3 regions of the Rhodococcus sp. X156 genome follow, and region 2 is predicted to be linked to each of the others. Evidence: predicted binding sites of a transcription regulator. Region 2 holds the regulator's gene; each other region holds the start of a gene.
What was found. Region 2 encodes LexA, which represses DNA repair genes until DNA is damaged. Its sites were predicted from a motif close to CGAACANNTGTTCG; they were not measured.

Region 1 (10,327 bases), 430 kb from region 2:
AAGGTCGGTGGGGAGAATGTCTCGGCCAGCCAGGTGGAGGGCTTCGTGCTGGGGCTGTTCGCCCGTGGGGTGCTGGAGGCGCAGGCCGTGGTGGCGCAGAAGCACGAGATGCTCGGCGAGGTGCCGGTGCTGTTCGCGGTGCGCAGCGGGCACACCACGCTCACCGAGGAGGAGATCCGCACGACGGTGCTGCAGGGGTGCGAGGAAGGCTTGGCGGACTTCAAGCGTCCGCGGGAGGTCTACTTCCTGGATGAGCTGCCCCGAGCGACGCTGGACAAGGTGGCCAAGAACAAGCTGCGTGACCTGGCCAACGAGATGCAGCCCTGAGCTAGTCGTGTGGCGCCAGGAACCGTGGGGGGTGTCGGTGCGTCGGACGGTGTGACCTGACGGGGGAGGGGTGTGTCCGATGTTGCCTGAGGATGATCGCGCGCTGGCGGAGTCGAGTGCCGCAGTGGAGCGGAGCAAGACGGAGTGGACGGCGCTGAAGGCGTCGGCGGGGCGGGGTGAGCTGCGCTTTGAGCCGGAGGCGGCGGAGCGGTGTGCGAAGGCGTGTGAGGACGCGATCGCGAAGATTGAGGGGCACTTAGCCCGCGCTCGCCGGCTTACAGCCGTGGAGGGCTTTGGCACCCCGAATGCGGGGGTCGCATTGGCTGCAAAGTTCAGTGCCAAAGGTGCTGAGGCAGTATCGGTGCTCAAAGCTCATCTGGACGTGCTTGCTGATATGCGCGACGCGTACCGGGCAGCTGGCCGTGCGTATGTCGCAACTGAGTCCGCGAACACAACCACGTTCGGCGCCGAGTGACGAGCGCAAGGGGCAAGGCCGCTCTGAGCTTGGGCGTGTGCGGGATTGCCCTAGCAGTAACTGCTTGCGGCTCAAACACGTCGACAGTGGCTTCTCAGAACGAAAGCCAAGTCTCAGACGCTCCGTTGGAGGCATCCACTGCCAAGCAGCCACGGGCGGCCGAAATCAAGACCTGCGAAGATCTGTCATCTGGAGACATCGCAGCAATGGGGCTGGATCCCGCAACGAAGAAGCCTGCGGACCTCGAAGGGCAGGTCAAGCAGTTCGGATGTCGCTGGTCCGGCGAGCACATCATCGTGGACGTGCTAACGACTACCGCAACGGTCGCCATGTACGACAGCAGGACGGACCTCAACATCGTCGGCCATCCAGTTGTGTTCGGGTTACCCTCGATTGCCTTTCAAGTTCCTAACGATCCAGGAGCGTGTTTCCTGCTGTCTGACCTCGAGGGCCGCAAGGGATTGATGGTGCTTGCGGGTATCAAGTTTGAGCACGAGGCAGCCGTCGGCGTGGATTCGTGCACGCTGGCGACACGCCTCATGGAAAGGGCGGCACCGATACTCCTTGCGCCACGGTGATGGCCTGCGGCGGCGAGCGTCCGGCAGAAGCAGGGCTGCTATTCCAGGCTCAGTAGTTGAGGCTGATGTCGTCGTTGGTGTGCGGGCCGCGGCGTGCCGTCGGGGTCGATCCAGGCCGGTGGGGTGAACCAGGGTTGGCGGTCGTCACCGATGGTGACGGCCCAGCCGTGGTGGTGGACAACGCGGTGGTGGTGCCCGCACAGCAGGACAAGGTTGCTTAGTGCGGTGTCGCCGTTGTCCGCCCAGTGCACGATGTGGTGGGCGTGGCACCAGCCTGGTGGTCGGCCGCAGCCGGGGAAGGCGCAGCCGCGGTCCCGGGCGATGAGGGCCCTGCGCAGGCCACCGGACACGACGTAGGTGGTGCGTCCGACGTCGAGCGGTACGCCGTTCTCGTCCAGGGTCATGGGGGTGATCTCGGCGTCACAGGCCAACCGTCGGGCGGCGGCGATGGACAAGGGGCCGAGGAAGGTGAGCTCTGCGGCCGGGCCATGGCCGGCGGCGAGGGCGTCGGCGCGCACGTGCAGGGTGAGGTGCGGGCGGGCGTAGCCCTCCCCGGGCACGCAGGCGTGGTCCGCGGCCCGGCCGAGCAGGTCGACGAAGGCGTCCCCGAGGCGTTTGGCCGGTGACCGGGTGTCGCGCTCGCCGTCGTCGGCGGGGCGCGGCTTGGCTAGCGGTGAGAGCACGGAGTGGGCGAGCTCGGCGGCTTCGGTGTCCAGCCAGCCGGTCACCTTGTGCAGCCCGTCGCCGCAGTCACTGATCCGCAGCTCCCGTCGTGCGACGGCGTGTTCCTCGGTGAGCTCAGCATCGTCGGGGGAGATGCGGGCGAGCAGCTCGCGACCGCGGCGATTCAGGGCCTGCGGGTCCTCGGCCAACGCCGCTTCCAATAGGTAGGTGCGGCAGGCATCGACACCGTCATCGGGTAGGTCGTCGGGCAGCTGCTGCAGCACCCGGACGATCACCTCGGCGTGCTCGCTCAGCAGGGCGCCGGAGTCCAGCGCAGCGGCCACATCGGGCAGCCGATCCAGGGCCAGGCCCAACTGCACCATTCTCGATGCCGCACCCGGGGACACGTGGCTCACGTCGGTCAGCCACCGCGCGGTGTTCGCGGCGCCCAGCTCGATTGCTGCTCCCCGCCGATCGATCTCGGTGATGGTTCGTAGCTGCAGGCCCTGAATGGCAGAGACCGTGGTTCCTAGCTCGCGGGCGAATGCGCGGAGCTCGTCCGTGCCCAGCCGCCACAGCTCGACCCCAGCGGGCTCGGCGAGTGCGACGGCGATCTCCATGTATCGAACACTAGTTCGAACCGCCGACAGTTTTGAGAAGTCAGGTGACCTCGCGCAAATCTGTGCACAAACCCGTACCTGCTGGTCAGGCTGTCCACAGGCTTTGCCAAAGCCAGCCGGCGGCGGATCTCATCGAACTAGGGTTGCACCCGCTGAGAGCGCTTCGTACCCACAGTCGTCGGAACCGTGGGCGACGTCGGCGCGTCCTACGGCAGGCGACTATCAGGAGGTCCGGCGTGTACAGCAGTCGACCGGACGGTGGTAGCGCTACTGCTCGAGAACACGTAGCACCGCAAGAATCTGGGGGGATTCAATGACCACACCGCCCGTGCCAGGGCTGCCCGCTTCATCCGGGGCAGGAGGGTCCGGCGAGATTCCGCTGCCGGGTATCTCGCTGACGCCCGTGACCCCAGTACCAGGCGGCCTCTCCCCGCTCGGGCTCGTCCAGGTGCTCACGCAGGCCGCCGGCCTGGGCGACGAGTACGGCTTCTACGCCACCCAGCACGGGGTGATCCAGGACCAGCAGGATGCGCTGGCGCACAAGGTCGGCGACGAGTTCGACCCGCTGGCGATCACCAACCCGGACAACTTCGACTCGTGGTCGCACCCGGACATGGCCACCGCGGCCGCGCAGCTGCAACCGGGCACCATGCACTCCACGGCCAACGCCTGGGGCGACATGGGCAAGGCGGTCAGTGCGGACATGGAGACGCTGGGACAGTCGATCAGCTCTGCGATCAACGGCTCGTGGTCCGGACCCGGCGCCGACCAGGCCACGGTGGCCTCCAGCGCCTACACCTCCCGGGGCGGGCAGCTCGGCGCAGCGATGATGCTGACCAGCACCAAGATCCACGAGGCTGCCGTGGCCGCCTCGGAGACCCAGGCGGCCATGCCCCCTCCGGTGGCCTACGACGAGCAGCGCACGGTGGCAGCGGCGAGCGTGAACCCGATGGCGGCCGTCGCCGACCTCGCCCAGCAGATGAAGGAGCAGGAGGACGCGCGGCAGCAAGCGGTGCAGGTGATGAACAGCCGGTATTTGCCTGTCTACCAGCAGTCCGACGCAGGCGTGCCCGTGCTGCCCCCGCCCACGTCTCCCACCGGACCCGACGCGACCGGATCCCCCGGCGGCGGCGGCTCTGCGCTCTCGGCCATTCCGGGGACGGGTGGGCTTGGCGCGGGCGCCGCGCCGGGCACCGCAGGCTCGGCGGGGTCGGCTGCTTCCGGTGCCGCAGGCCCGGGCTCAGCCGGGTACGGCGGTGGTGCGGGTGTCGGTCAAGCAGGTCTGGTCAGCACCGGAGGCAACGGCGGCTACTCGACCGAGTGGGCCGGCCAGAGCCAGGGGCAGGGCGCGGGTCAGGGTGCAGGCGGCGGCAGCTTCGGCCCGGGCAGCAACCCCAACGTGAGTGCCGCGAGCGCGGGTGCAGAGCTGCCCGGCTCCAGCCAAGGCGTGGGCGGGGCTGGTGCCGGTGGCTTCGGCACGGGTGACTCCAGTGAACGCACCCGCACCGGCGGCATCGGTTCCAGCGGCGTGGGCGGTACAGCGACAGGGACAGGTGTAGGAGTCCCCGGTGCATTCGCCGGCCCCGGCGGAGCAGGCCGTGCTGGCGGCCACTCTGGCGTCGGAGCAGGCAAGGCCGGCGGGGGCGGGGGCGCCGGCATGGGCAAGCTCGGCGGCGCCAGCGGCATCGGCGGTAGCGGCGTTGGCACGAGCGGCGTCGGAGCCAAGGGGGCCGGGGGATTCGGCGCCGGCAAGCTGGGCGGCGGTGGCAGCGGTAGCGGCATCGGGCCCGGAGGCGGCTCGGGCTCCGGTGCAGGCAGCGCGATGGGTCGCGGCGGCGCCAGCGGGATCGGGGCCAACGGCGCCACCGAGGCGATGGCCGCTCGAGGTGGCGCGGGCAGCGGGGGCGGTGCGGCCGGCCGGGGCATGGGCATGGGCGGGATGGGCGCCATGGGTGCCGGACGCGGCCAGGGCGGAGGGGACGACCTCGAGCACAACACCCCGTCGTACCTGATCACCGAGGACCATGGCTCGGAGATCGTCGGCTACCTGCCGCCTGTCGCTCCACCCGTCATCGGTGAGTAGCCCCACCAGCTGGCGGCTCACCCCGCACGAGCTGCTGACGCTGTGGCCCGTCACCGGGGTGGCCCGCTTCCCGTTCCCGCTGCAGGTCCGCGACACCACGCCCACCCTCAACGAGCGCGACCTGGCGATGCGGCACGCCACCGCCCGCCTGCAGCACGGCGGCCTGATCCGCGACGGCCGCGTGGACGCCGACCTCGAGGCGGCGCTGCGCATCCTGGCCGCGGCCCGGCTGTGGTGCACCGCCTTCGGCTTCCACGGCACCCGCACCGACGGCCCCAGCGACCTGGTGCGCATCCGCGCCGCGCACGCCGGCCGTGCCGGGGTGCTGGCGGTGCAGCTGCCCGGGCCGCAGGACGACGTCGGCGGCGACGTGCTGCTGCGCACCGTGCCCAACGCGGCGCTGGCGGAGTCGGTGGTCGGGGCACTGCCGCCGGCACCCCCGGGGCGGGAGCGCCCGGCCACCACGGCGACCGGGCCGCACGGCGCAGAAACCGCCGTGCGCAGCGCCGAGCAGCGTGAGGACCGGCGCTTCCGCGAGCTGGTGGCGGGGCCGTTCACCAGCGCCGGCCAGCTCAGCGTCACCGCACTGGCCGGCGACGGGCACGAGCACACCCGCAACACGCTGCGCTGGTTCGACCGCGAGGACGACGGCCGCTACCTGGCCGACCACACCGCCCCGGCCACCGTGCGCCCGGCCGACGCGGTCACCCTCACCGCCGCGCTGCAGTCCCAGCTCACCCGGTGCGCGGCGGTGCTCAGCTACCGCTGAACGGGCTTCGGCGCCCGGGGCCGCTCGCCCAGCAGCACCAGCAGCAGCCACGCCCACCGCCGTTCCAGCACGCGCTGGAACAGGATCGGGCCACCCACGCCCACCAGCAGCCCCAGCCCGAACACCACCACGTGGTTGTCCACCCCGGCGAGGTAGAGCACCGTGTCCGACACCGACAGCCCGAACACGTGCAGCAGGTACACCGCGAAGGAGAACCCGCCGATCCAGGCCAGCAGCCGGGAGCTGAGGTACTGGCGCGCGGAGTACACCAGCACCACCCCCAGGGCGCCGACGATGACGCTCAGCGTCCGGCGGGTGAGCTCCGACGGCGACCAGACGTCCTCCAGCAGCAGCCACTTGGCGCCGTAGGCGGCCACGAACATCGCGCTCACCACCGCTGCGTCCCAGCCGCGCGCGTCCAGGCGGCCATGGCGCTGCATCCCGTAGCCGAGCAGGAAGAACGGCAGCAGCCGCAGCGCACCGTTGATGCTGAACACGTCCGCCTCGGGCGGCAGGTTGACCACCACGAACGTCACCATGGCCGCGAGCGTGGCCAGCTGCCAGCGCCGCACCGAGGCGAGCAGCCCGAACAGGTCCAGCACCGCCACCACCAGGAACACCAGGAAGATCGCCTGCAGGAACCACAGGTGCTTGAAGCCGTAGGCGAACACCCGCCAGTAGTCGTCCAGCGCCGGTGTCCAGTTGGTCCAGGGCACCAGGAACAGCAGCGCGAACAGCACCGTCCCCACGCTCAGCAGGGGCAGCAGCAGCCGCCGGCTCTTGCCGCGCACCATCCGCCGGTAGTCCTGCACCGTGTGCACCGGGCGCAGCGCGTAGACCAGGCCGGAGAGGAGGGTGAACAGCGGCATTCGGATGTCTTCCAGGCCCACGGTGAAGTAGTGCCACAGCGAGCCGGCGTCCACCTGCATGCCCTGCTCGGCGTGGCCGCCGACGATGTGCCCGGAGACCATGAGGACCACCGCGAGCCCGCGCAGCGACTGGATGGCGAGATCCTTGCGTGCGCGGTCGAGGGCGTGGCGGGTGTCCGCCGCACTGCCGCTCGAGTCGATCACGGCAAGTCAGGTTACCGCCCGGTACCCGACGTCGGCCCGGTCACCGCAGCGCGGAGCGGTCAGCCCCCCACGAGGTTCTTGTGCTGCGGGCAGATCGCCAGCACTGAGGCGGTGATCACCGTGCGCGCGTCGTCGGCGTTGTAGTCGAAGGAGCCGGAGATGCCGTTGGCGATGGTCTCGTAGTCGGTGCCGGCGGAGAGCTGGCCGCACACCTGGTGACCCAGCGCCTGCGTCACCTGCTCGGCCACCCCGCCACCGATGCCCACGGCCAGCGGGACGGTGAAGTCGGCCAGCTGGGACAGGAACGCCTGGTTCACCGTGGCGCTGGCGGCGCTGGCGGCCGCGGTGTCGTAGGTGGCCAGCACCAGCTCGCCCTTGGTGCAGCGGGTCACGGCCACGCCGGCAGCGGCCGAGGCGCACTGCCAGCCCTGCACGGTGCGGGTGCCGCCACCCTGGGCGGTGTAGGCGTCGAGCACCCCGGCGGCGTCCGCGCAGCCGACGGCGCTGGTGCCGTTGCCCGAGCGGGTGAGCACCTGCAGGCCCTGCACCGGCGGGCAGGCCTGGTCCTTGACGGCCACCGGGGTAGTGGCGGTGGGGGCGACCAGCGGCGGCGTGGTGGGGCGGGCGGCCGTCGGCGACGGGGTGGCCACGGGTGGCTGCGTGCGCGAGGCCGTGGTGGTGGGGGCTGCGGTGCTGGTGGGCGCGGCGAGGGTGGTGGTGGTGGTGGGCTCGGCCGTGGTGGTGCTGGGCAGGGCGGTGCTGGACTGCGCGTCGGGGGCGGCGGAGCCGTCACCGCAGGCGGCCAGCAGCAACGCCGCAGGCACAACCATCGTGCGTGCCAACGCCATTCCGAGCTTGCCCATGTGTGGTCCCTTCGCTGCCTACCGAGAGTCATGAGGATGCCATCCGCCGCGCGGCGGCCCTACCCCCGTCCGTGATAGGCAGGAACGAGCACACCTCAGCGACGCAAGGAGCCCCCGTGTCCGGTCTCAGTCAGCGCGAACAGCAGCTCATCGACTCGCTGCCCACCAAGCTGTGGATCGGCGGTGCGCAGGTGGACGCGCAGGGCGGCGCCACCTTCGCGGTGGACGACCCCTCCACCGGGGAGACGCTGACCGAGGTTGCCGACGCGAGCCCGGAGGACGCCGTCATGGCGCTGGACGCCGCCTGCGCCGTGCAGCAGGAGTGGGCGGCCACGCCGTCGCGGGAGCGCGGGGAGATCCTGCGCAGGGCGTGGGAGCTGGTGGTGGCCCGCACCGACGACCTCTCCCTGCTGATGACGCTGGAGATGGGCAAGGCGCTGTCGGAGAGCAAGGCGGAGCTGACCTACGGCTCGGAGTTCCTGCGCTGGTACGCCGAGGAGGCGGTGCGGGTGAACGGCCGCTACACCCACTCCCCGGCCGGCACGGGCCGCATCCTGGTGACCAAGCAGCCGGTGGGGCCGTGCCTGGCCATCACCCCGTGGAACTTCCCGCTGGCCATGGGCACCCGCAAGATCGGCCCGGCCTTTGCCGCCGGCTGCACCATGATCGTCAAGCCGGCCAGCGCCACCCCGCTGACCATGCTGCTGCTGGGGGAGATCCTGGCCGAGGCGGGTGTGCCGCGGGGGGTGTTCTCGGTGCTGCCCAGCTCACGCTCCAGCGAGGTCACCGCGCCGCTGCTCACCGACCCGCGGCTGCGCAAGCTCACCTTCACCGGCTCCACCGGGGTGGGGCGCACGCTGATCGAGAAGTCCTCCAAGCACCTGCTGCGCACGTCCATGGAGCTGGGCGGCAACGCGCCCTTCGTGGTGTTCGACGACGCCGACGTGGACGCGGCGGTGGAGGGCGCGATGCTGGCGAAGATCCGCAACGGCGGCGAGGCGTGCACCGCGGCCAACCGGTTCCACGTGGCCAACGCGGTGCGCGAGGAGTTCACCACCAAGCTGGTGGCCAAGATGCAGGCACTGAAGGTGGGCCGCGGCACCGAGGACGACACCGACGTGGGTCCGCTGATCAACCAGGACCAGGTGGACACCGTCACCGAGCTGGTGCAGGACGCGGTGGACAAGGGCGCCAAGGTCCTGTGTGGAGGATCAGCGCCGGAGGGCAAGGGCACGTACTACACCCCGACGGTGCTGGGCGACGTGCCCGCTGATGCGCGCATCCTGGCTGAGGAGGTGTTCGGCCCGGTGGCGCCGATCACCGGCTTCGACACCGAGGAGGAGGGCATCGCGCTGGCCAACAACACCGAGTACGGCCTGTGCGCCTACATCTACACCCAGGGCCTGGACCGGGGGCTGCGGGTGGCCGAGGCGCTGGAGAGCGGCATCGTGGGCATCAACCGCGGCGTGGTGTCGGACGTGGCCGGCCCGTTCGGCGGCATCAAGGAGTCGGGCTTTGGCCGCGAGGGCGGCAGCGAGGGCATCCACGAGTACCTGGAGACCAAGTACGTCGCGCTGACCAGCTGAGCAGGGTCCAGGTGCCGAGGAGGGTGCCGTCCACCGTGGACGGCACCCTCGGTCGGCCGGCGAGACGGTGACGCCGAGCGACTTCTCCCTCGCCTAGGTGACGTGATCCCTGTCACGTCAAGAAGATCATCACTGAGATGCCGAGAGTGCAGTCGGTGGGCAAGGCTTTGATCCTGGCGCGCATCGTCAAAAGTTGCAGGACGCGGGTCCACCTGGGACGACTCGCCGAGAGGTGAACAATTCACGGCGGCTTCACCTCGGAGTTGTGTCCACAAAGGTATTTGATCGCCGCAACGGATTCAGGCGGGTGAGCACATCTGCCCCCGTTTCGGTGAATTCGTCCCGGTCGGAGGGGGATTGATCCCAGACGCCGTACGGTCTACCGTCGTTACTGACGGTCACGTTGGTTTACGTTCAGTTTCAACGTTTCGTGCGTGCAGGTGACTTCAGAAAGAAGTTGAGTCTCATGAGGAGCGACGCGATTCCTGAGTGGTCAAGTGCCCCAGTAGAGTTGCCTACTCGGGGGAGCGATCAGGGGGAACTGCGCTCGCCGGCCGACCGCCTGACGGCGCTGCTCGGCCCGCACTCGGAGGGGAACGCCGCACACATGAAGACCGGTTCGACGCCCAGCGCCACTGCGCACCTGCTCGGCGCACCATCGTCCCACCGCGGGCAGCAGTGACCGCTACCAGAGAGCGCACCCCGGTGGTGAATCCGCTCGAGACCATGCTGGCTGGCGCGCAACGCGACCGACTGGTCCGGTGGACCTGGGCCTGCGCGGACGCGCTCCTCTGGGGTGCGGCGATCTTTGTGGCGTGCCTCTTGCGGTTCGACTTCGTCTTCACCGACATCCCGGTGGGCGGTGCTGCCTGGTTCGCCCTTGTCGCGGTGATCGGGCAGCTGGTCATTGGTGGCCTGATCGGCCCGTACGCGGTGGGGCACCAGCGGGGCTCGTTCGAGGAGATCGTGGACGTCGCGCGGACCGTTGCCGGGGTCGCTCTTGGACTGTTCGTGTGGGCCATGACCGTCAACCCCGTGATGATTCCCCGCAGCATCCCCATCAGCGCCGGCGCCCTCGCGCTGATGGCAATGTTCGCCCTGCGCTTCGCGGTGCGGACCCTCAGCACCAGCCGCTACGCCGCCCAGGAGCGGGAGCGCCGGGTGATCCTCTTCGGTGCTGGGGAAGCGGGCCGCCGGCTGCTGCGGAGCATGCTGCGCGACGGCGACAACTCCTTCATCCCGGTAGCCATGCTGGACGACGACAAGAGCAAGGCGCGCCTGCGCATCGAG
Region 2 (10,327 bases):
ACCGTCGAGCACCTGGCGACGCACACCGCGGGGCTGCCCAACAACCCGATGCCGCTTCGGGCCGCGATCTGGGCTGCGTGGAAGGCTCGTGCCGGCGACCCGTGGAAGGAGATCGACCGCGCCGCGCTGCTGACCGCGCTGGGCGAGACCGAGTTGCGCCACACGCCCGGCACCGGCCGAATCGCCTACTCGAACCTCGGTGCGGGCGTGCTGGGCCACGCGCTGGTCGCCGCCGCTGCGCGCCATGACTTCGGTGAGTTGGTGCAGTCACGGATCTGCGAGCCGCTCGGAATGGTCGACACCGTGCTCCTCCCCAACCGGGAGCAGGCGCAGCGGGAGGCCGACGGCCACCGCCGGCGCCGGCGTACCACCGGCCACTGGGAGGTCGCCGGCCTGCCCGGCGCGGGTGCGCTGCGCTCCACAGCCACCGACATGCTCACCTTCCTGCACGCCCAGCTCCGCCCGGACGCCACCCCGCTGGGACCGGCGATCGCACTCACCCACCCGGAGCGCCGGCCCGGCAAGAGACTCGGCATCGGGCTCGGCTGGCTGCGAGTGCCGATCAGCGGCGACCACATCATGCTCTGGCACAACGGCGGCACCGGCGGCTTCCGAGCGGTCGCTGGGTTCGTGCCGGCCGCCGGGGTGGGTGTGGTCGTGTTGGCGAACGACCTGCGCAGCGTCGACCGCGTCGGCCTCGAGCTGCTCACTGCACTCAGCACATAGCCGGCAGCTCCTGCGGCTCCGGCAGCGTGGCCATCAAGGGTCGGTCCCCTCCTGACGTCGCTCAGTGCACGCCCGATGATGTCCGGTTCGCCACCAGGGTTGCACTCCAGCGCACCGGCCCCTGGCTCTGGCAATGGGGCCGCCCCGGCCGCGCGAGGCGGCCGGGGCGGCTGAGAGGAGCTACTTGCCAAGTTCAGACGAGTTGCCGAGCTTGGCAAGAAAATGTCACCGCAAGCCGAAGTGACATCCCGGCAAGCCCCCCGGGACATCCCGGCGAGCCCGCCGGGACATCCCGGCAAGCCTCGCCGTCAGCTGCAGCCGCTGGTGGAGCCGCAGCCCTCGCAGACGTAGCAGGAGCCGGCCGGGCGCATCTTGGTGCCGCAGGTGAAGCACAGCGGCGCGTCGGTGGCCATGCCCATCACCAGCTCCAGCAGCTCAGCCGAGCTGCCGACACCACCCGGGGCGGGCGAGGCCACGGCCACCTCGTCCGGGTCGACGGTGGGCTCGGTGCCCACGCCGGAGCGCAGACCCTCCACGTCCACCTCGGCCGGGGCACCGGTGCCGTAGTCGGTGGCCGCCACCTTGGCCGAGCGCTCCTCCGCGGAGTAGATGCCCAGCTCGGCGCGCTTCTCCGCCGGCAGGTGGTCCAGCGCCAGGCGACGGAACAGGTAGTCCACCACCGAGGTCGCGATGCGCACGTCCGGGTCGTCGGTCATGCCCGACGGCTCGAAGCGCATGTTCACGAACTTGGACACGTAGGTCTCCAGCGGCACGCCGTACTGCAGCGCGATGGAGATGGCCATGGAGAAGGCGTCCATCACCCCGGAGAGGGTGGAGCCCTGCTTGCTCATCTTGACGAAGATCTCGCCCACGTGGCCGTCGGGGTAGTTGCCCGCCGTCACGTAGCCCTCGGCGCCACCGACGGCGAAGGACACCGTCTGGCCGTTGCGCTTCTTGGGCAGGCGCTTGCGGGTGGGCGCGGCCTCCACGATCTCGGTGACCACGGTCTTGTTGGAGCTGGCCGAGCCCGAGCTGCCGGCGGACAGCGGCTGGCCCACCTTGCAGTTGTCGCGGTAGATGGCCAGCGCCTTGATGCCCAGCTTCCAGCTGTCGAAGTAGATGCCCTCGACCTCCTCGACGGTGGCCGTCTCCGGCATGTTCACCGTCTTGGAGATGGCACCGGACAGGAACGGCTGGGCCGCTGCCATCATCCGGACGTGGCCCATCGGGGCGATGGCCCGGGCACCCATGGCGCAGTCGAACACCTCGTAGTGCTCCGGGCGCAGGCCGGGAGCGTCGATGACGTGGCCCTTGGCCGCGATGTGCTCGACGATGGCCTCGACCTGCTCGGGCTGGTAGCCCAGCGAGGTCAGCGCGCGCGGCACCGTCTGGTTGACGATCTGCATGGAGCCGCCGCCGACCAGCTTCTTGAACTTGACCAGCGAGAAGTCCGGCTCGATGCCGGTGGTGTCGCAGTCCATCATGAAGCCGATGGTGCCGGTGGGCGCCAGGACGCTGGCCTGGGCGTTGCGCCAGCCGTTGGCGGCACCGATCTTGAGGCCCTCCTGCCACACCGCGGTGGCCGCCTTGTGCACGGCAGCGTCGGTGCGGTGCAGGGTGCGCACCTGGTCGTTGGCCGCGGCGTGCTTGCGCATGACGCGCTGGTGCGCCTCGGCGTTGCGGGCGTAGCCCTCGTACGGGCCGACCACGCCGGCCATTTCGGCGGAGCGCTTGTAGGCGGCACCGGTCATCAGCGAGGTGATGGACGCGGCGAGCGCCCGGCCACCCTCGGAGTCGTAGGCGTGGCCGGTGGCCATGAGCAGCGCGCCCAGGTTGGCGTAGCCGATGCCCAGCTGACGGAACTTGCGGGTGGTGTCCCCGATGGGCTCGGTGGGGAAGTCGGCGAAGCAGATGGAGATGTCCATCGCGGTGATGATGATCTCGACGGCCTTGGCGAAGGTGGCCGCGTCGAAGCCGCCGTCGTCGGTCAGGAACTTCATCAGGTTCAGCGACGCCAGGTTGCAGCTGGAGTTGTCCAGGTGCATGTACTCGCTGCAGGGGTTGGAGGCGCTGATGCGGCCCGACTCGGGGCAGGTGTGCCAGTCGTTGATGGTGTCGTCGTACTGGATGCCCGGGTCGGCGCACTCCCACGCGGCGGTGGCGATGGAGCGGAACAGCGTCTTGGCGTCCACCGTCTCGATGACGTCGCCGGTGTCGCGGGCGCGCAGACCGAACTCGCTGCTGTTCTCCACCGCGCGCATGAACTCGTCGCTGACGCGCACCGAGTTGTTGGCGTTCTGGTACTGCACGCTGGTGATGTCGGCGCCACCGAGGTCCATGTCGTAACCGGCGTCGCGGAGAACGCGGATCTTGTTCTCCTCCTTGGCCTTGGTCTCGACGAACTCCTGGATGTCGGGGTGGTCGACGTCGAGGACGACCATCTTGGCCGCGCGGCGGGTGGCGCCACCGGACTTGATGGTGCCGGCGGAGGCGTCGGCACCACGCATGAAGCTGACCGGGCCGGAGGCGGTGCCGCCGGAGGACAGCAGCTCCTTGGAGGAGCGGATGCGGGAGAGGTTCAGGCCGGCGCCGGAGCCGCCCTTGAAGATCATCCCCTCTTCCTTGTACCAGTTCAGGATCGAGTCCATGGTGTCGTCCACCGCGAGGATGAAGCAGGCGCTGACCTGCTGCGGCGAGGCGGTGCCGACGTTGAACCACACCGGGGAGTTGAAGCTGAAGACCTGGTTGAGCAGCATCCAGGTGAGCTCGTGGGAGAAGATCTCCGCGTCCTCGTCGGAGGCGAAGTAGCCGTGCTCCAGGCCGGCCTTGGTGTAGGTGTCCACCACGCGGTTGAGCAGCTGGCGCAGGCTGCGCTCGCGGGTGTCCGAGCCGGCCGCCCCGCGGAAGTACTTGCTGGTGACGATGTTGACGGCGTTGAGCGACCAGCTCTCGGGGAACTCCACCCCGCGCTGCTCGAAGTTCACCGTGCCGTCGCGCCAGTTGGTCATGACCACGTCGCGCTGGGCCCAGGTGACCTCGTCGTAGGGGTGCACGCCCGCAGTGGTGTAGACCCGCTCCATCCGAACGCCGGCCTTGCGGTTCTGCTTGCCGCCCTTGGCCGAGCGGCTGCTCGAACCGGATGTGTGGGCTCCGACGGTCTCCGTCATGGGATGGGCCTCTCTCTCACTGCTGCTGCTCTGGTCTGGCGTTGCTGAATGGGGTGGGAAACCGGCACGAGTGCCGGTGGGGTGCTGTGGGGTGGCCGCCGGCCGCCTGCGCCGCAGACGGTGCGGGACTACTCGGAGACGCCGTCCGCGTGCGGCGCGTGCTGACGCAGCGCGCGGATCTCCTTCTCGAAGTCGTCGGCGGAGGTGAAGGAGCGGTAGACGGAGGCGAACCGCAGGTAGGCGACCTCGTCGAGCTCACGCAGCGGACCGAGGATGGCCAGGCCGACCTCGTGGCTGGGGATCTCGGCCGATCCCCCGGCCCGCACCTGGTCCTCCACCTGCTGGGCCAGCAGGCTGAGCGCGTCGTCGTTGACGGGTCGGCCCTGGCAGGCGCGACGCACGCCCACCATCACCTTGTCGCGGCTGAAGGGCTCGGTGACGCCGCTGCGCTTGACCACCGACAGCACCGCGTTCTCCACCGTGGTGAAGCGCCGCCCGCACTCCGGGCACGCGCGACGGCGGCGGATGGCCTGGCCGTCCTCGACCTCGCGCGAGTCGACCACGCGAGAGTCGGAGTGACGACAGAACGGACAGTGCACGACATCCCCTTCTCGGACGACAAGCCCCGCTGCCCGCAGGCCGTCGGAGCACGCCAAGCTAGGGCGTGGGTGTGGACGGATCCGTGGACAACCTGTGGATCCCCCTACACAGTGGGACCCCAACCTGTGGACTAACCACATCTATGTAACTACTAGATGTTGTGGTCATGACCGTAATCCCCACTAGGCCCCGATGCAAGCCATCGGCAACGGATTTTGTGTCTCCCCAGCCCGATCGGCGTGTCCGCCTCGCGGAGACGGTGTGCCACCAGCAGTCCGGCGGGGTCGACGGCGCCAGCACGTGTCCAGCGTCATCCGCCGACGGGCACGACCAACGACTGGCCGGGGCGCACGGCGACCGTGTCCAGGGCGTTGAGATCGACGATGCGCTGCACCATGGCCGCCGCGGGCACCCCCGGGGCCGAGCGCACCGCCACCGCGGACAGGCTCTCCCCGGCGCGCACCTGGGTGACGGCCGTCTGCGTGGGCATGGGGGCGTCGCCGCCTCCCCCCAGGGTCACCACGGCGAGCACGCCGAGCGCGAGCGCGCCGGCGAGCACGGCGCCGGTGACCACCAGGCGCAGGCGCACCTGAGCCGGGGACGGCCGAGTGACCCGCGGCGTGCAGGCCGTCCGGCGGAGCGGGGCGGTGCCGTACTCGACCAGGCGCCCAGCCGGGCGGCGGCGGGCGACCTCGCGGGGACGGCGGGTGCGCCGGGGCGCCTCCACGGTGCGCGCCGCCCCAGCGTCCCCGGCCCGCAGGGAGCCCAGCGAGCGCAGCTCACGCTCGAGCTCGAACAGGTCGGCGCGGCGTCGCGGGTCAACCAGCAGGGAGTCAGTGAGACGTGAGCCAGCGAGACGTGGGTGTGCGTTGCGAACGCCCGCGCGGTGCAGGGTGGAGCGGCGATCAGCCAGATCGAGCATGTCAACCTCCCGTGTCGAACAGGCGTTCGATTCGAACGTCTGGTCGATGTCTACCAGGGGCGACCGACAAAATCGAGAGCTGTCGGCGTGTTGATCGAACAGGTGTTTGAATGTCACCTGCTGCAGGACTAAGTTCGAATCACCAGAACACCACCGCACTTTGGCGAAGTTCCGCAGGTGGACGCACACCCGCGCGGCCTCGTCGCAGAGCACCGGACCACTCGCGGTTCCCCACAGGAGGCATCACACGATGAGCAGCCACACTCCCGGCGCCCCGACCACGGCGGGTGCCGCTCCGGGTGCCACCGCCGAGGAGACCGCCGACCTGTCGGCCGCCGCCGCCGGCCTCACGCCGCGCCAGCGCAAGGTGCTCGAGGTGATCCGGGACTCGGTCGAGGTGCGGGGCTACCCGCCCAGCGTCCGCGAGATCGGCGAGGCCGTCGGCCTCACCTCCACCTCATCGGTGTCCCACCAGCTCAAGGCGTTGGAGCGCAAGGGGTTTCTCCGACGCGACCCCAACCGCCCGCGGGCGGTGGACGTGCGGATGCCCGAGGACCTGGCCAACCAGGCGGCTGCGGCCACCACCGGTGAGGGCGGCAGCGTGCTGCAGCAGATGCCCACCCCCACCTTTGTGCCGGTGCTGGGCCGCATCGCCGCCGGTGGCCCCATCCTGGCCGAGCAGGCGGTGGAAGAGGTCTTCCCCCTCCCCCGCGAGCTGGTGGGCGACGGCACCCTGTTCATGCTCCGCGTGGTCGGCGAGTCGATGATCGACGCGGCGATCTGCGACGGCGACTGGGTGGTGGTGCGCCAGCAGAACGTCGCCGAGAACGGTGACGTCGTGGCCGCCATGATCGACGGCGAGGCCACCGTCAAGACGTTCAAGCGCCGAGACGGCGAGGTGTGGCTGATGCCGCACAACGCCGCCTTCGAGCCCATCCCCGGCAACGAGGCCACCGTGCTCGGCAAGGTGGTCTCGGTGATGCGCAAGCTCTAGGCGGGCACCTGCGGGCTGGCGAACTCCACCAGCGCCGCTCCGAGGTCGGCACGCACCCGCGCCCGCAGGTGCGTGCCCTCGGGCTGGTGGGTCTCCTCGAGCACCTCCCCCTCGGAGTGCACCCGCGCGACCAGCTCACCGCGGGTGAAGGGCACGAGCACGTCCACCTCCACCTCCGGGTGCGGCATCAGCTCGACCAGCCGCTGCCGCAGCTCGTCCATGCCCTCCCCGGTGTGGGCGGAGACGAAGACCGCGTCCGGCATCAGGTTGCGCAGCTGCGCCAGCACCACCGGGTCGGCCACGTCCACCTTGTTCACCACGATCAGCTCCGGCGGCAGCCCGGTCTTGCGCTCGTCGGCCACCTCCACCAGCACCTGGCGCACCGCGGCCACCTGCTGGGTGGGCTGCGGGTCCGACCCGTCCACCACGTGCAGCAGCAGGTCGGCGTCGGCGACCTCCTCCAGGGTGGAGCGGAACGCCTCGATCAGCTGGGTGGGCAGGTGCCGCACGAACCCCACCGTGTCGGTGAGCACGTACTCGCGACCGTCGGCCAGCTCGGACCGGCGCGTGGTGGGGTCGAGGGTGGCGAACAGCGCGTTCTGCACCAGCACCCCGGCACCGGTGAGGGCGTTGAGCAGGCTGGACTTGCCGGCGTTGGTGTAGCCGGCGATGGCCACGCTGGGCACCTCGTTGCGGCGGCGGCTGTCGCGCTTGGTGTCGCGCGCCTGCTTCATGCCCTTGATCTCCCGACGCAGCTTGGCCATCCGCTCGCGGATGCGTCGCCGGTCGGTCTCGATCTTGGTCTCACCAGGTCCACGCAGACCCACCCCGCCGGCACTGCCGCCGGCACCGCCGGCCTGCCGGGACATCGACTCACCCCAGCCGCGCAGGCGGGGAAGCATGTACTGCATCTGGGCCAGCGCCACCTGCGCCTTGCCCTCGCGGGACGTGGCGTGCTGGGCGAAGATGTCCAGGATCAGCGCGGTGCGGTCCACCACCTTGACCTTGACCACCTTCTCCAGCGCGTTCAGCTGCGCCGGGGTCAGCTCGCCGTCGCAGATCACGGTGTCCGCGCCGGTGGCCACCACGATGTCGCGCAGCTCGGCAGCCTTGCCGGAGCCGATGTAGGTGGCCGGGTCGGGCTTGTCGCGCCGCTGGACCAGGCCCTCGAGCACCTCCGAGCCGGCGGTCTCGGCCAGCGCGGCCAGCTCGGCCAGGCTCAGCTCGGCGTCCTCGGCGGTGCTGCCCTGCATCCAGACACCGACGAGCACGACGCGCTCCAGGCGGAGCTGGCGGTACTCGACCTCGGTGACGTCGGTGAGCTCGGTGGACAGCCCGGCGACGCGGCGCAACGAGGTGCGCTCCTGCAGCTGCATCTCGCCGACCGAGGGGTCGTGATCGGGGCCCGGGGAGAAGGTGTCTCCGGAGGCGCCGTCCGGGGACTCGGCCTCGCCGAGGGGAACCTCGTCGAAGGGGGCACCGTCCGCGGCAGCGGCGTCGATGGGGGCATCTGTGTCGTGGTCGTCCCACGTGGATGAGTTCGTCATACAACGTCCATGGTCCCACGGAACGCGATGATTGCCCACTGAGATATGCCCAGGGCAGAACCTATGCCGGGGCGGCCCACCAGTGCGGGTCGATGCTGCCGTGCGCCAGCAGCACGGACGGGCCGCGCAGGTGGCTGGTGTGCTCGGAGATGCTCACCCGCACCTGTCCGCCGAGCACGTTCACCGCCACGTCCCCGGTGCTCGCCCCCGCGACCTTGAGGGCGGCGACCGCAGCGGCGACGGTGCCGGTGCCGCAGGAGCGGGTCTCCCCCACCCCGCGCTCGTGCACCCGCATGTGCACCTCGCCCCCGGCCAGCGGGCTGACGAGCTCGATGTTCACCCCGTGCGGGAAGAGCGTGGCGTCGAAGCCGGGCTGGGTGCTCAGGTCGAAGGTGCTGAGGTCGCGGTCGGTGACGCAGGCCAGGTGCGGGTTGCCCAGGTCCACGGCCACGCCGCCGAAGAGCTCCCCGGCCAGGGCGGCGGTGCCGCCGCCGAGCACCCGGGCCGGGCCCATGTCCACGGTCACCTCGCCGAACGCGCCGTCGCCGGCGTGCACCACCACCGGCCGGGCGCCGGCTCGGGTGCCCACCACGAACTCGTCGCGCGGCTCCAGGCCGGTGGCCCGCAGGTAGTGCGCGAACACCCGGACGCCGTTGCCGCACATCTCCGCGATGGAGCCGTCGGCGTTGCGGTAGTCCATGAACCAGTCGTCGGCGCACACCCCCTCGGCGAGGGGTTCCTCCAGCGCGCCGGCGCGCACCACCCGCAGCACGCCGTCGGCGCCCAGGCCGCGGCGCCGGTCGCACAGCGCGGTCACCTGCTTGGCGGTGAGGTCGAGCATCCCGTCCACGTCGGGCAGCACCACGAAGTCGTTCTGGGTGCCGTGCCCCTTGGCGAAGTCCACGGCGCTCATCCTAGGTTCGCGCCCCGGCCATCGCTGCTGTTGCGCAGGTCACAGGCCAGTCCTACCGTCGTGATGCATCAGCGGCTTGATTCCGTCCTGCGGAGTGCGGAGGAACGCCATGGCCACCGCAGCACCCACCGGCATCGAGGTCCGTGGCGAGCGCCAGGAGGGCTTCGACTGCGTGCTCACCGACGAGGCACTGGGCCTGCTGGCCGACCTGCACCGCCGGTTCAACCCCCGACGACGCGAGCTGCTCGAGGCCCGCCAGCGCCGCCAGGCCGACCTGGACGCCGGTGGCACGCTGGACTTCCTGGCCGAGACCGCCGACGTCCGCAGCGACGACAGCTGGTCGGTGGCGCCGCCGGCGCCGGGGCTGGTGGACCGGCGGGCCGAGATCACCGGCCCCACCGACGCCAAGATGACCATCAACGCGCTGAACTCCGGCGCCAAGGTGTGGCTGGCCGACTTCGAGGACGCCAACACGCCGCTGTGGCCGAACATGGTGCAGGGCCAGCTGAACCTGCGGGCGGCGCTGGACCGCACCATCGACTTCACCGCCGAGGGCGGCAAGAGCTACGCGCTGCGCCCGGCGGAGGAGCTGGCCACCATCGTGGTGCGTCCGCGCGGGTGGCACCTGCCGGAGAAGCACGTGCTGGTGGACGGGGAGGAGGTCTCCGGCTCGCTGTTCGACTTCACGCTGTACCTGGTGACCAGTGGCCGCAAGCAGGTCGAGCTGGGCCAGGGCCCCTACTACTACCTGCCCAAGATGGAGAGCCACCTCGAGGCTCGGCTGTGGAACGACGTCTTCCTGCACGCCCAGCAGGCCCTCGGCATCCCGCGCGGCACCATCCGAGCCACCGTGCTCATCGAGACGCTGCCCGCGGCGTTCGAGATGGAGGAGATCCTGCACGAGCTGCGCGAGCACTCCGCCGGCTGCAACGCCGGACGTTGGGACTACCTGTTCAGCACCATCAAGTGCTTCGCCCACCGCGGCGCCGACTTCGTGCTGCCCGACCGCAACTCGGTGACCATGACCGCGCCGTTCATGCGGGCCTACACCGAGCTGCTGGTGCGCACCTGCCACAAGCGCGGCGCGCACGCCATCGGCGGCATGGCCGCGTTCATCCCCTCCCGCCGCGACGAGGAGGTGAACGCCAACGCCACCAGGAAGGTCACCGAGGACAAGACCCGGGAGGCTCGGGCGGGCTTCGACGGCTCCTGGGTGGCACACCCGGACATGGTGGGGCTGTGCACCGAGGTGTTCACCGAGGTCCTCGGCGAGCGGCCCCACCAGCTGGAGAACACGCGGGAGGACGTGCACGTCACCGCCGAGCAGCTGCTGGACGTGCGCTCCACCCCGGGCGAGGCCACCGAGGAGGGGCTGCGCAACGACATCAGCGTGGGCATCCAGTACCTCTCGGCGTGGCTGCGAGGGCAGGGCGCGGTGGGGATCTTCAACCTGATGGA
Region 3 (10,327 bases), 490 kb from region 2:
TGCAGCTGCAGCTGCTCAGCCACCCCGAGGACATGACGACGGCGACGATGGCGGCGGTGGACTCCGCGCTGCGGATGGGAGAGGAGAACCCGCTGCTGCGGGCCATCATCTCGGCGGCGCACGGCAAGGCTGACGGCCTGCTGCCCCTGCTCACCATCCGGTCGGCACCCGTGCTGGACAGCTCGGTGATGATGCTGACGACCTTTGCCGACGAGCACTGGTCCGGGCTGGCCGGCTCCACCGACGAGCTGCACGAGCTGGTCGACGCCATCGTGCGGCTCACCCTCAGCCACCTGGTGCGACCGCAGTGGCCGGTGCCGCGGGTGACCGCCCTGGTGGGGCGCCTGGTGGATGCCGCGCTGCTGGCGGCCCGCACCGAGGCGGGCGTCAGCCGCGCGCCCACCAACGGCCGCCTCACCGAGGCGCACCGCTGACGCTGCGCCACCGGCTGGGCTGGGCCATGGCGGCGCGCTAGCCGAACAGGCTGAGCTGCAGGCTCTCCGGCTCCGGTGCACGGGCCGTGGCGCGGGTGCGGGTGCGGGCTGGGGGAGCCTCCGCCGGGTGCGGCGCGCCCTGGCTGGCGGGGCCAGCCTGGATGAAGCGGGGACGCGGCTCGCAGTGCGCCAGCGCCACCGCCGCGCTCTCGGCGATCGCGCCCAGCTGGGCGTCGGCGAGCGCGGCGCGCAGGGCGTCCTCCGCCACCGGCAGCCGTCCGGCGCCGTCCACGGCCGACAGCGCCAGGCCCAGCTCGAGGTCGGTGGCCATCGTCATCAGCTCGACGTTGCGCCGGTAGGCCGCCCGGGAGTCGGCGTCGCGCAGCTTGGCCACCATGGACTGTCCGGCGGCCTTGGCCACCCGCAGCCCGTCGTTGTCGTCGACGTCGGCGAAGGCCTGCTCCACGGTGTCGAACTCGGCGAGCAGCTTCACCGCGCTCTTGGGGCCCACCCCACGGATGCCGGGCAGGTTGTCGGAGGTGTCCCCGCGCATGGCGGCGTAGTCGCGGTACTGGTGCGGGTGCACGCCGTTGAGGATGTGCATGCGCTGCGGGTTGAGCAGTGGTGAGGCGTCCACCCCGCCGTTGATCAGGCGCAGCACCTTGCACGTGTCGGAGACCAGGGCGAAGGCGTCCCGGTCCGAGGTCATCACCACGGTGTCCCACCCAGCGACAGCTGCGTGCGCCGCCGCTGACGCCACGACGTCGTCGGCCTCCATGCCCGGGGCGACGACGGTGTGCACGCCGGCCGCGTTCAGCAGCGGTCCCGCCGCGGCCAGCTGCACCAGCAGGTCCTCCGGCTTGTCGGCTCGGTGCGCCTTGTAGGCGGGGTAGCGCATCTTGCGCACGTTGCTGGTGGAGTCGTCCAGGCCCACCACCACCGCGTCGGCGCCCACCCGGCGCACTCCGCCGACCAGCTGCGACAGCAGGCCCTTCAGCGCCCAGGTGGGGGAGCCGTCGGCCGCACGCAGCTCGGAGTGCTTGAGCGCGTGGTAGGAGCGGTGGATCAGCGAGTTGCCGTCCACGGCGAGCAGGACGGGGCGATCAGCGGGGTCTTCCGGGTGCACGGCCCCCACTCTGCCCGCACCGCCGCGGGCCGGAGCACCCGGCTCACCGGTCCTCACCCCGCGGGGGCGAAGCGTTGCACGTAGCCCCGCTGCCACGGCGTCTCCACCGCCCGGCGGTGGTAGTGGGTGCGCACGTAGCGCACCGCCTCGGTGGGCGGCACCCCGTCGAGCACGGCGAGACAGGCCAGCGCGGTGCCGGTGCGCCCGCGCCCGCCGCCGCAGCCGATCTCCACCCGCACGTGCGGGCTCTGCTCCCACGCCTGCACCAGGGCCTGGCGCGCGGTTTCGCGGTCGCGAGGCAGCCCGAAGTCCGGCCAGCGCACCCAGCGCGAGGGCCACGGAGTCGGCTGCGGCTCGTGGCCCAGCAGGTACACGCCAAGCTCGGGCACCGGGCCGGGAGGCGGCGGCCGGCGCAGCGCGCGCCCCCGCACCAGCCGTCCCGAGGGCAGCTCCAGCACGCCCGGCTGTCCGGGCGGCCACGGGCTCACGGCGACCTAGGCGCCCAGCAGGTCCGGGTGCGCCCGGCCGGCCACCATGGGCAGCTCCACCGAGGTGACCACCCCGGGGTCGGCCGCGCACACGTAGGGCACGGCGTTGACGCAGTGCGCCGCCGTGGCGACGATGCCGGGGTTGCTGGCCAGCCCCGCCTCCACGCTCTCCGGCTGCCAGCCGCGGATGGTGACGAAGGTGTCGGGGTTGCCGCGCACCTCGATCTCGAAGCGCTCACCCTCCTCGCCGAGCGTCCAGGCCGGCTCCAGGTGCTCCTCGCCCATCAACCAGCTCACACCGATCTGCACCACCAGCCGGTCGCCGACGAAGGCCTCCCAGAAGAACTTCTGCGCAGCGACCTGGCCGGGCTCGATCACCCCGATGGGGGAGTCGATGGGGGCGGTGGCCACCGCCAGCTCGTGGCGCGGACGGATGTCCACGTCACCGCCGATACCGAGGGTGTCGACCACCATGCGCACCGACTGGGTGAACCCGCGGCTGAGCAGGTCCAGCATCGGTCCGGTGCGCGCCTGCTCCGGGGTGGAGCCGAAGAACATGATCGAGCGGACCACGTCCGGTGCGCCGTAGGTGCGGATGTCGGAGAACTCCTCCGCACGCACGAAGGTCACCGCCGAGGACATCGACGACAGCAGCAGCGGGAACACCTCGGTGACGCCACCGGGGTCGATCCCGGTGCCGTGCAGGCTCACCCCACCGTCGAGACAGGCCTGCTCGACCTTGGTCGTCTCCTTGTCGGTGGGGTAGTACCAGCCCACCGGGGTGATCACGTTCTTGCCCGAGCGCAGCAGCGCCGCCACCTCCCGCGAGCTGGGGACCAGGGGCGCGTAGACCACTGCGTCGGCCTCCAGCGCCAGGATCTCCTCGACGCTGCTGGTGGCCCGGACGCCGAGCGGGTCGAGGCCGGCGAGCTCGCCGGCGTCACAGCCGTGCTTGTCCGCCGAGTGCACCCAGCAGCCGACCAGCTCGAGCTCGGGATGGGCCACGATGGCCCCGATCGCGGCTCGTCCCACAGAACCGGTGGCCCACTGCACTACCCGCAACACCATGACCGGCTCCTTGCCTGTTGGTTAGGGCCACGGTATTGCGGGGAGCGGCAGTGTCAATGGGATCAGCGTCAATGGCCTCGGCTCAGACGGTGACCGCCGGCTGTGGGACGCCGGTGCCCGCGGGGATCGTGGTGACGTCGCCGTGGCGCTTCGCGCGGTGCGCCACCCAGCGGTCGGCCGCCAGGTTGAGCAGCACACCGACCACACCCCAGACCACGATCACCAGCAGGTTGCCGCCGACAACGTGCCCGTCGAAGTAGACCGACAAGCCACCACCGGAGGCAGGCACACCACCCAGCATGACTGGGACGATCGCGGCGAGTCCGAACGTGCGGGTGAAGGCCCCGGTGACCAGCGCCATGGCGAAGATGGTCAGCGAGCCGACACCGGTCAGCTCCCAGGCGTGGCCGTTGACCGCGCCGATGAGGACGTCGAACAGGAACCACAGCCACAGGGCCATGCCCACCGACCAGCCGGCGAGCAGCGGCAGGCGCTGGCGCGGCCGCGTGAGCTCCGGTGCTCCGCCGCGGAACACCGCCATGATCAGGAAGCCCGCCATGATCCAGGCCATGCTGACGTACATGCTGTTGCTGCCCATGCCGTCGTCCGACCGAGAGCCCGGAGCAGGACTGACGCTCCCGGTGGGGGTCAGATCATGTCGCGACCCTCGCGCCGTGCCTCCAGGTAGTCCCGGAGGAACGCCCTGCTGATCACGAACAGCACGCCGGCAACCAGGACCGGCCAGACCAGCATGTAGAGGGTGAGCGCAACGGTGCTCATGCGCGGGTTCCTTCCGTCGTGGGTGCCGTGGTGGAGGGGCCGGCGCGGGAGGGGTCGGCGCGGGAAGGATCGAAGTCCCCGGTGCCCTCGGCGATCAGGGCAAAGTCGAAGCGGGTGCGCTGGCGCACCGACATGCCGAAGCAGACCAGCGTGCTGACGGCGTACGCGGCCAGCGAGGCGCTGAGCGTGGCGTAGTCGTGCAAGAAGCCGAGCACGAACGGGGCGGAGACCAGCGCCGACAGCACGGCCACCACCTGTGCGACGCGCAGGCCGAAGAACCCGAAGGCCATCAGGCCGAGAACCACACCGATCCCCACCACGGAGAGGACGTCGGTGAGCAGCCCCACCGCACCGTTCACGGGTACCCAGCTGAATCGGATGGGCAGGAAGACGGCAAGTGCGGCGAGCACCGAGGTGGTGAAGGCCCGGTTGGTCACCTTGTCCCAGTAGAAGCTGGCGATCACCGGGAAGACCAGCGCCCCCCAGAGCGCGCCCACGAAGACCAGCAGGTCCAGGATGCTCAGCTGGAGGCTCGCCAGCGCGACCGCGACCGCGGTGGCCACCACCATCGTGGTGCGGCCGACCAGCACCATGGTCCGGGGGTTCGCGCCCTTCTTGCCGGCGAGGTTCTGGCCGTAGACGTCAGCCATCGCGATGGAGGCGAGCGCGGCGAGGTCGGAGTCCGCTGTGGACGACAGCGCTCCGATGATCATCACGAAGAACACCGCCAGCAGCACGGCCGGCAGGTAGCTCATGGCCATCTGCGGGATCACGTTGTTCACGTCGCCGTCCATCGGCTCGATCCCGAGGTACAGCGCCAGGACCCCGAGCATGCCGACGCCGATCACGGTGGCGCCGTAGCCGATGGTCGCCGTGATGAAGGTCGGCTTGATGAGGTTCTCGCGCACCGCGAACAAGCGCTGCGCGATGGTCTGGTTGCCGATGGCGTAGGCCAGCACCGCGGCGATGTAGGGGGCGCCCTGGTTGAGGAACGCGTCGCTGGAGAAGAAGCTGCCCTGCTGCGCGGTGAGGTTGCCTGCGCCGCTCTCGAACGCGGCGGGGAAACCTGCGGCGAAGAAGATGAACGGCACGATCACCACCACGGCGCCGAGCATGGCGACCACCTGGATGAAGTCGGTCAGCACCGAGGCCCGAAAGCCCGACCACAGCGTGTAGAGCAGGACCCCGCCGGCGACGATGAACACACCCTGGATGAAGTTGAACGGCGACAGCATGGAGATGAGGACTCCGCCGGCCAGAAAGTTCGACATCAGGCTGATCACGCTGCCGACCACGTTGGACCCGGCCAGCATCAGCTGGCTGGAGCGACCGTGACGCACGCGCATCACCTCGGCCAAGGTGTGGGCCTTGGGCGCCACCGCGCGGATGCGGCGTCCGAAGGGGTAGATGAACAGGATCATCAGCGCACCCCACAGCCCGTAGTGAATGGGACCGGAGATGCCGTAGGTGTAGCCGGAGGTGGCCGAGGCGTACAGCGACGACGCCCAGATCCACGTGGCGGTCATGCTCGCGGCCGAGATGCCGAACCCAAGCTTGTTCCCGGCGGTCATGTACCCGTCGGCGTTCTCCTCGCGCTTTCCGATGCGCAGCGAGACCCAGAAGGTGCCACCGTAGAAGAACACCAGGAGGCCGACGATCGCCACCACGCTGAGCTGCGTGAAACCTGAATCAGGCACACGCCACCTCCTTCATCAACTTCGAGCTCGGACCCGTTCCCTCCGGTGTGGTCACAGAGTCGGGTCGCGGCAGGTGTCGGTGGGCTGCGAGGCCGTCCACGGTGTGATTCTTCGCAGACGTGGCAAACCCACCCTTGTCGGACAGTGCGGACGTTATCAACGCCAGCTTTGTCGCGAGGTACCGGCACCAAGCCATAGCACCCTGGAACGAATACCCGAAATGGCCCGCTGACCGGCTGACATGGCGTCGCGGTCAACCGCTGGACAGCCCGGTGCGGCCGTGCCACGGTGGTCTCTCGGACCGTGCGGGAAAGGGGTCGGTCTCGAGTGTCGACGCCACTGGACCGAGCGAGCGAGGCGCTGCGGCGGCACGGCCTCGGTCGGTGGGCTCCGCCGGCGCCCTGGGGCAACGGTCTGGACCACGTGGTGTTTCGGGCCGGCGACCTGGCCGTGCGCGTGGGCCGAGACGTCGACGTCACCCACGAGAGCGAGCTGCTCGCCGTCCTCGCGGCGGCCGACCTGGGGGTGGCGGTGCCCTGCCCCGTGCTGGTGGAGGCCGAGCTTGCGGTGCTGGCCTACCCGCTGCTGCCGGGAGCCCCGCTGCTGGGGCAGCCGCCGCCGCAGGGGAGTGCGACGACCCTCGCGCGGGCGCTGCGGAGGCTGCACCGGGTGAACGCGGCGACGGTGGCGGGTCTCGTCCCCCGGGAGATCGATCCGGGGGTGGAGTGGCTGGCCGACCTGCACGGTCCGGTCGAGCACCTCGACCTCCTCCACGCCACCGTGCCTGATCCACCGGAGCACCCCGTGCTGTGCCACAACGACCTGGGAGCTGAGCACCTGCTGGCCGACGGCGGCGAGCTCACCGGCATCCTCGACTGGTCCGACGCGGCGATCACCGACCCGGCCATCGACCTGTCCCGGCTGCTCCGCGACTTCGGGCCGCGCTTCCTGGACGAGGTGCTGGACGGCTACGGCGACCTGGGCGGCGACGCGATGCCGCGGATCTACTTCTACGCCCGCTGCGCCGCGCTGGAGGATCTCGCCCACGCGCGGGCCACCGGTCGCGCGGAGTACGCGGTGGCGGCGCGGCCCAGCCTCACCTGGCTGTTTCCCGGCTAGGCCGCCCCCCTGTAATCACCCGGTGGGTGAGCAGGCTGTGGTCTTCGCTGGTGCGACGGTCGTGGGGTGCCGCCGGGGTCGATCCAGGCCGGTGGAGTGAACCAGGGTTGGCGGTCCTTGCCGATGGCTACGGACCAGCCTTGGTGGTGCACGACCCGGTGATGGTGCCCGCAGAGGAGAACCAGGTTGCTTAGTGCGGTGTCGCCGTTGTCCGCCCAGTGGATGATGTGGTGGGCGTGGCACCAGCCTGGTGGTCGGCCGCAGCCGGGGAAGGCGCAGCCGCGGTCGCGGGCGATCAACGCGCGTCGCAGGCTGCCGGAGACGGTGTAGGTGGTGCGGCCGACGTCGAGTGGGACGCCGTGCTCGTCCAGGGTCATGGGGGTGATCTCGGCGTCGCAGGCCAATCGGCGGGCGGCGGCGATGGACAGGGGTCCGAGGAAGGTGAGCTCTGCGGCCGGGCCATGGCCGGCGGCGAGGGCGTCGGCGCGGACATGCAGGGTGAGGTGCGGGCGGGCGTAGCCCTCCCCGGGCACGCAGGCGTGATCGGCCGCGCGCCCCAACAGATCGACGAGCGCATCTCCGAGGCGTCGGGCGGGTGAGCGGGGGTCCTTCTCTCCGTTTTCTTCCGATCGTGGCTTGGCCAGGGGAGAGAGGACGGAGCGGGCGAGCTCGGCGGCTTCGGTGTCCAGCCAGCCGGTCACCTTGTGCAGCCCGTCGCCGCAGTCACTGATGCGCAGGTCCCGGCGTGCGACGGCTTGTTCCTCGGTGAGCTCAGCATCGTCGGGGCAGATGCGGGCGAGCAGCTCGCGACCGCGGCGGCCCAATGCCTGGGGGTCCTCCAGGCGGGCGGCGTCCAGCAGGTAGGTGCGGCAGGCGTCGACACCGTCACCGGGTAGGTCGTCGGGCAGCTGCTGCAGCACCCGCACGATCACCTCCGCGTGGTCCACCGTGATGGCGCCGGAGTCCAGCGCAGCGGCCACATCGGGCAGCCGATCCAGGGCCAGGCCCAACCGCACCATTCGCGATGCCGCACCCGGGGACACGCGGCTCACGTCGGTCAGCCACCGCGCGGTGTTCGCGGCGCCCAGCTCGATTGCTGCTCCCCGCCGATCGATCTCGGTGATGGTTCGTAGCTGCAGGCCCTGAATGGCAGAGGTGGCGGTGCCGAGGTCGCGAGCGAACGTCACCAGCTCGTCCGACCCCAGGCGCCACAGCTCCACCCCAGTGGGGTCTGCGAGGGCACCGGCCATGTCCATGAGTCGAACACTAGTTCGAACCACCGACAGTTATCGGGCCAGTGACCGGACGCTGACCAGTGCGGGTGTGATGCCCTGCCCGAGCACCCCGGGCGCCGCGCAGCGCCTCCGGCCGCCCTGACGTCTGTAAGCAATAGTTGACGCACGTCACAATTCGACCTAGGTTCTGCTGTGACCAGCCTCACTCCGGCTGCTGCGCACCATCTTTCCCGCCCAGGGCCGGCTGCGGCTCACCTCCAGGAGGACACGTGTCCCGTCCCACCACCGCCGTCATCGGCGCCGGCATCAGCGGTCTCACCGCGGGCAAGATGCTCGGCGACTACGGCGTGCCGTACACCTGCTTCGAGATGTCCGACCGCATCGGCGGCAACTGGGCGTTCGGCAACCCCAACGGGGTCAGCAGCGCCTACCGGTCGCTGCACATCGACACCTCCAAGCACCAGCTGTCCTTCCGGGACTTCCCGATGCCGATGACCTACCCGGACTTCCCGCACCACACCCAGGTCAAGGCCTACCTGGAGGACTACGCCACGGCGTTCGACCTCAAGCAGCACATCGAGTTCGACAACGGGGTGGAGCACGCCGAGCGGCTCGCCGGTGGGGGCTGGGAGCTCACCACCGGGCGCGGCGAGACTCGACGATTCGACTTCCTCGTGGTCGGCAACGGCCACCACTGGGACCCGCGCACCCCCAGCTTCCCCGGCACGTTCTCCGGGGTGGAGATGCACTCCCACCACTACATCGACCCGCGCAGCCCGCTGGACCTCACCGGCAAGCGGATCCTGGTGGTGGGGCTGGGTAACAGCGCCGCCGACATCACCGTCGAGCTGTCCTCGCGCACCCTGCAGAACGACGTCACCCTCTCCACCCGCTCCGGCGCCTGGATCGTGCCCAAGTACCTGGCGGGCAAGCCGGCCGACAAGTACTTCAAGACCTCGCCCACCATCCCGGCGCGCTGGCAGCGCAAGCTCACCCAGCTCACCGCGCCGCTGATCGCCGGCAACCCCGAGGACTACGGCCTGCCCAAGCCCAACCACAAGTTCATGGAGGCCCACCCCACCCAGTCGGTGGAGCTGCCGCTGCGGCTGGGCTCCGGCGACGTGGTGGCCAAGCCCAACGTCACCCTGCTGGACGGGGAGACGGTGCACTTCGAGGACGGCACCAGCAGCGACTTCGACGTCATCGTCTACGCCACCGGCTACAACATCACCTTCCCGTTCTTCGACGAGAGCTTCCTCAGCGCGCCGGACAACCACGTGCCGCTGTACAAGCGGATGTTCAAGCCGGGCATCGACGACCTCGCCTTCGTCGGGTTCGCCCAGTCCACGCCCACCCTGTTCCCGTTCGTGGAGTGCCAGGCCCGCCTCGTCGCGGCCTACGCGGCCGGGCGCTACCGGCTGCCGTCGGTGGCCGAGATGGAGCAGGTGATCGTGGCGGAGGAGCAGAAGTACACCGGACACATGGTGGCCTCGGCGAGGCACACCCAGCAGGTGGACTTCTTCCTCTACGAGCACGACATGCGCACCAAGGAGCTGCCCGCCGGGCTGCAGCGCGCCACCGCTGAGGGCGCGCCCCTGCTCGCCGGCCGGACCACGTGAGCGCACGGTCGCTGACCGACCGCCGCGCTGGTGCCGCCGGCGACCTCCGCAGGACCGCGTTGCTGCGAGCCCTGGACGAGCAGCTGCGGCAGACCGACGGGGACCTGGACGCGGTCAACGTCGGCGACCTCACCAAGCAGGCCGGGGTGACGCGGCCGGCGTTCTACTTCTACTTCGAGAGCAAGGCGGCTGCCGTTGCCGCCGCGGCCGACGAGATGTACGGCGAGGTCTCCACCGCGACGTCGGTGCTGCTCGGTGAGGGCGACCCGGCCACCCGGATCACCCGGACGCTCGCGTCGCTGGTGCGCGCCGGGCGCGACCACCGCCACCTCTACCGGGCCATGCTGCAGGCCCGCAACACCTCGGCCGAGGTCCGTGCTCTCTGGGAGGCCGACCGCCGTCAGTTCGTCGCCCCGATCGCGGCGATGATCACTGACGAGCGGGCCGCGGGCCGCGCCGCCGCGGGCGCACCCGCGGACGCCCTGGCCACCATGCTCCTCGACCTCAACGAACGACTGCTGGAGCGGCTCACCTTCGTCACCGACGCCGACCCCACCGCGCTGACCGACGCCGTGGCCGCCATCTGGCTGGCCACCATCTACGGACGCACCGACCTGCTGCACCCGAGCACCCACCTGACCACACAGCAAGGGACACCGGAATGACCACGCACGAGCTCCCCACCCGCCAGGAAGCCGGCTACCAGCAGGTCTCCTTCTCCTCGGCCGGCACCACCTGCGACGCCTGGCACTTCACCGCCG

Region 1: the regulator LexA is predicted to act here: its motif matches at 2,668-2,681, upstream of ELX43_RS03115 (HNH endonuclease signature motif containing protein).
Region 3: the regulator LexA is predicted to act here: its motif matches at 7,973-7,986, upstream of ELX43_RS07440 (HNH endonuclease signature motif containing protein).

Annotation. Positions count from the first base shown of each region.
Region 1 is NZ_CP034766.1:651,691-662,017, forward strand. It holds gene ELX43_RS03100 (AMP-binding protein) at 1-327, shown strand, start outside; gene ELX43_RS03105 (PE domain-containing protein) at 407-802, shown strand; gene ELX43_RS03110 (DUF3558 family protein) at 838-1,380, shown strand; gene ELX43_RS03115 (HNH endonuclease signature motif containing protein) at 1,419-2,663, opposite strand; gene ELX43_RS17725 (hypothetical protein) at 3,067-4,746, shown strand; gene ELX43_RS03125 (ESX secretion-associated protein EspG) at 4,739-5,515, shown strand; gene ELX43_RS03130 (acyltransferase) at 5,506-6,588, opposite strand; gene ELX43_RS03135 (DUF732 domain-containing protein) at 6,648-7,451, opposite strand; gene ELX43_RS03140 (NAD-dependent succinate-semialdehyde dehydrogenase) at 7,568-9,037, shown strand; gene ELX43_RS03145 (nucleoside-diphosphate sugar epimerase/dehydratase) at 9,860-10,327, shown strand, end outside.
Region 2 is NZ_CP034766.1:1,080,471-1,090,797, reverse strand. It holds gene ELX43_RS05195 (serine hydrolase domain-containing protein) at 1-726, shown strand, start outside; gene ELX43_RS05190 (vitamin B12-dependent ribonucleotide reductase) at 1,035-3,893, opposite strand; gene nrdR (transcriptional regulator NrdR) at 4,022-4,492, opposite strand; gene ELX43_RS05180 (LysM peptidoglycan-binding domain-containing protein) at 4,804-5,415, opposite strand; gene lexA (transcriptional repressor LexA) at 5,666-6,409, shown strand; gene hflX (GTPase HflX) at 6,406-7,785, opposite strand; gene dapF (diaminopimelate epimerase) at 8,018-8,860, opposite strand; gene aceB (malate synthase A) at 8,979-10,327, shown strand, end outside.
Region 3 is NZ_CP034766.1:1,571,216-1,581,542, forward strand. It holds gene ELX43_RS07405 (TetR family transcriptional regulator) at 1-434, shown strand, start outside; gene ELX43_RS07410 (5'-3' exonuclease H3TH domain-containing protein) at 472-1,560, opposite strand; gene ELX43_RS07415 (protein phosphatase) at 1,614-2,048, opposite strand; gene ELX43_RS07420 (dihydrodipicolinate reductase) at 2,055-3,116, opposite strand; gene ELX43_RS07425 (hypothetical protein) at 3,199-3,714, opposite strand; gene ELX43_RS17980 (putative transporter small subunit) at 3,765-3,896, opposite strand; gene ELX43_RS07430 (sodium:proline symporter) at 3,893-5,467, opposite strand; gene ELX43_RS07435 (phosphotransferase) at 5,921-6,712, shown strand; gene ELX43_RS07440 (HNH endonuclease signature motif containing protein) at 6,709-7,968, opposite strand; gene ELX43_RS07445 (NAD(P)-binding domain-containing protein) at 8,217-9,566, shown strand; gene ELX43_RS07450 (TetR/AcrR family transcriptional regulator) at 9,563-10,231, shown strand; gene ELX43_RS07455 (alpha/beta hydrolase) at 10,228-10,327, shown strand, end outside.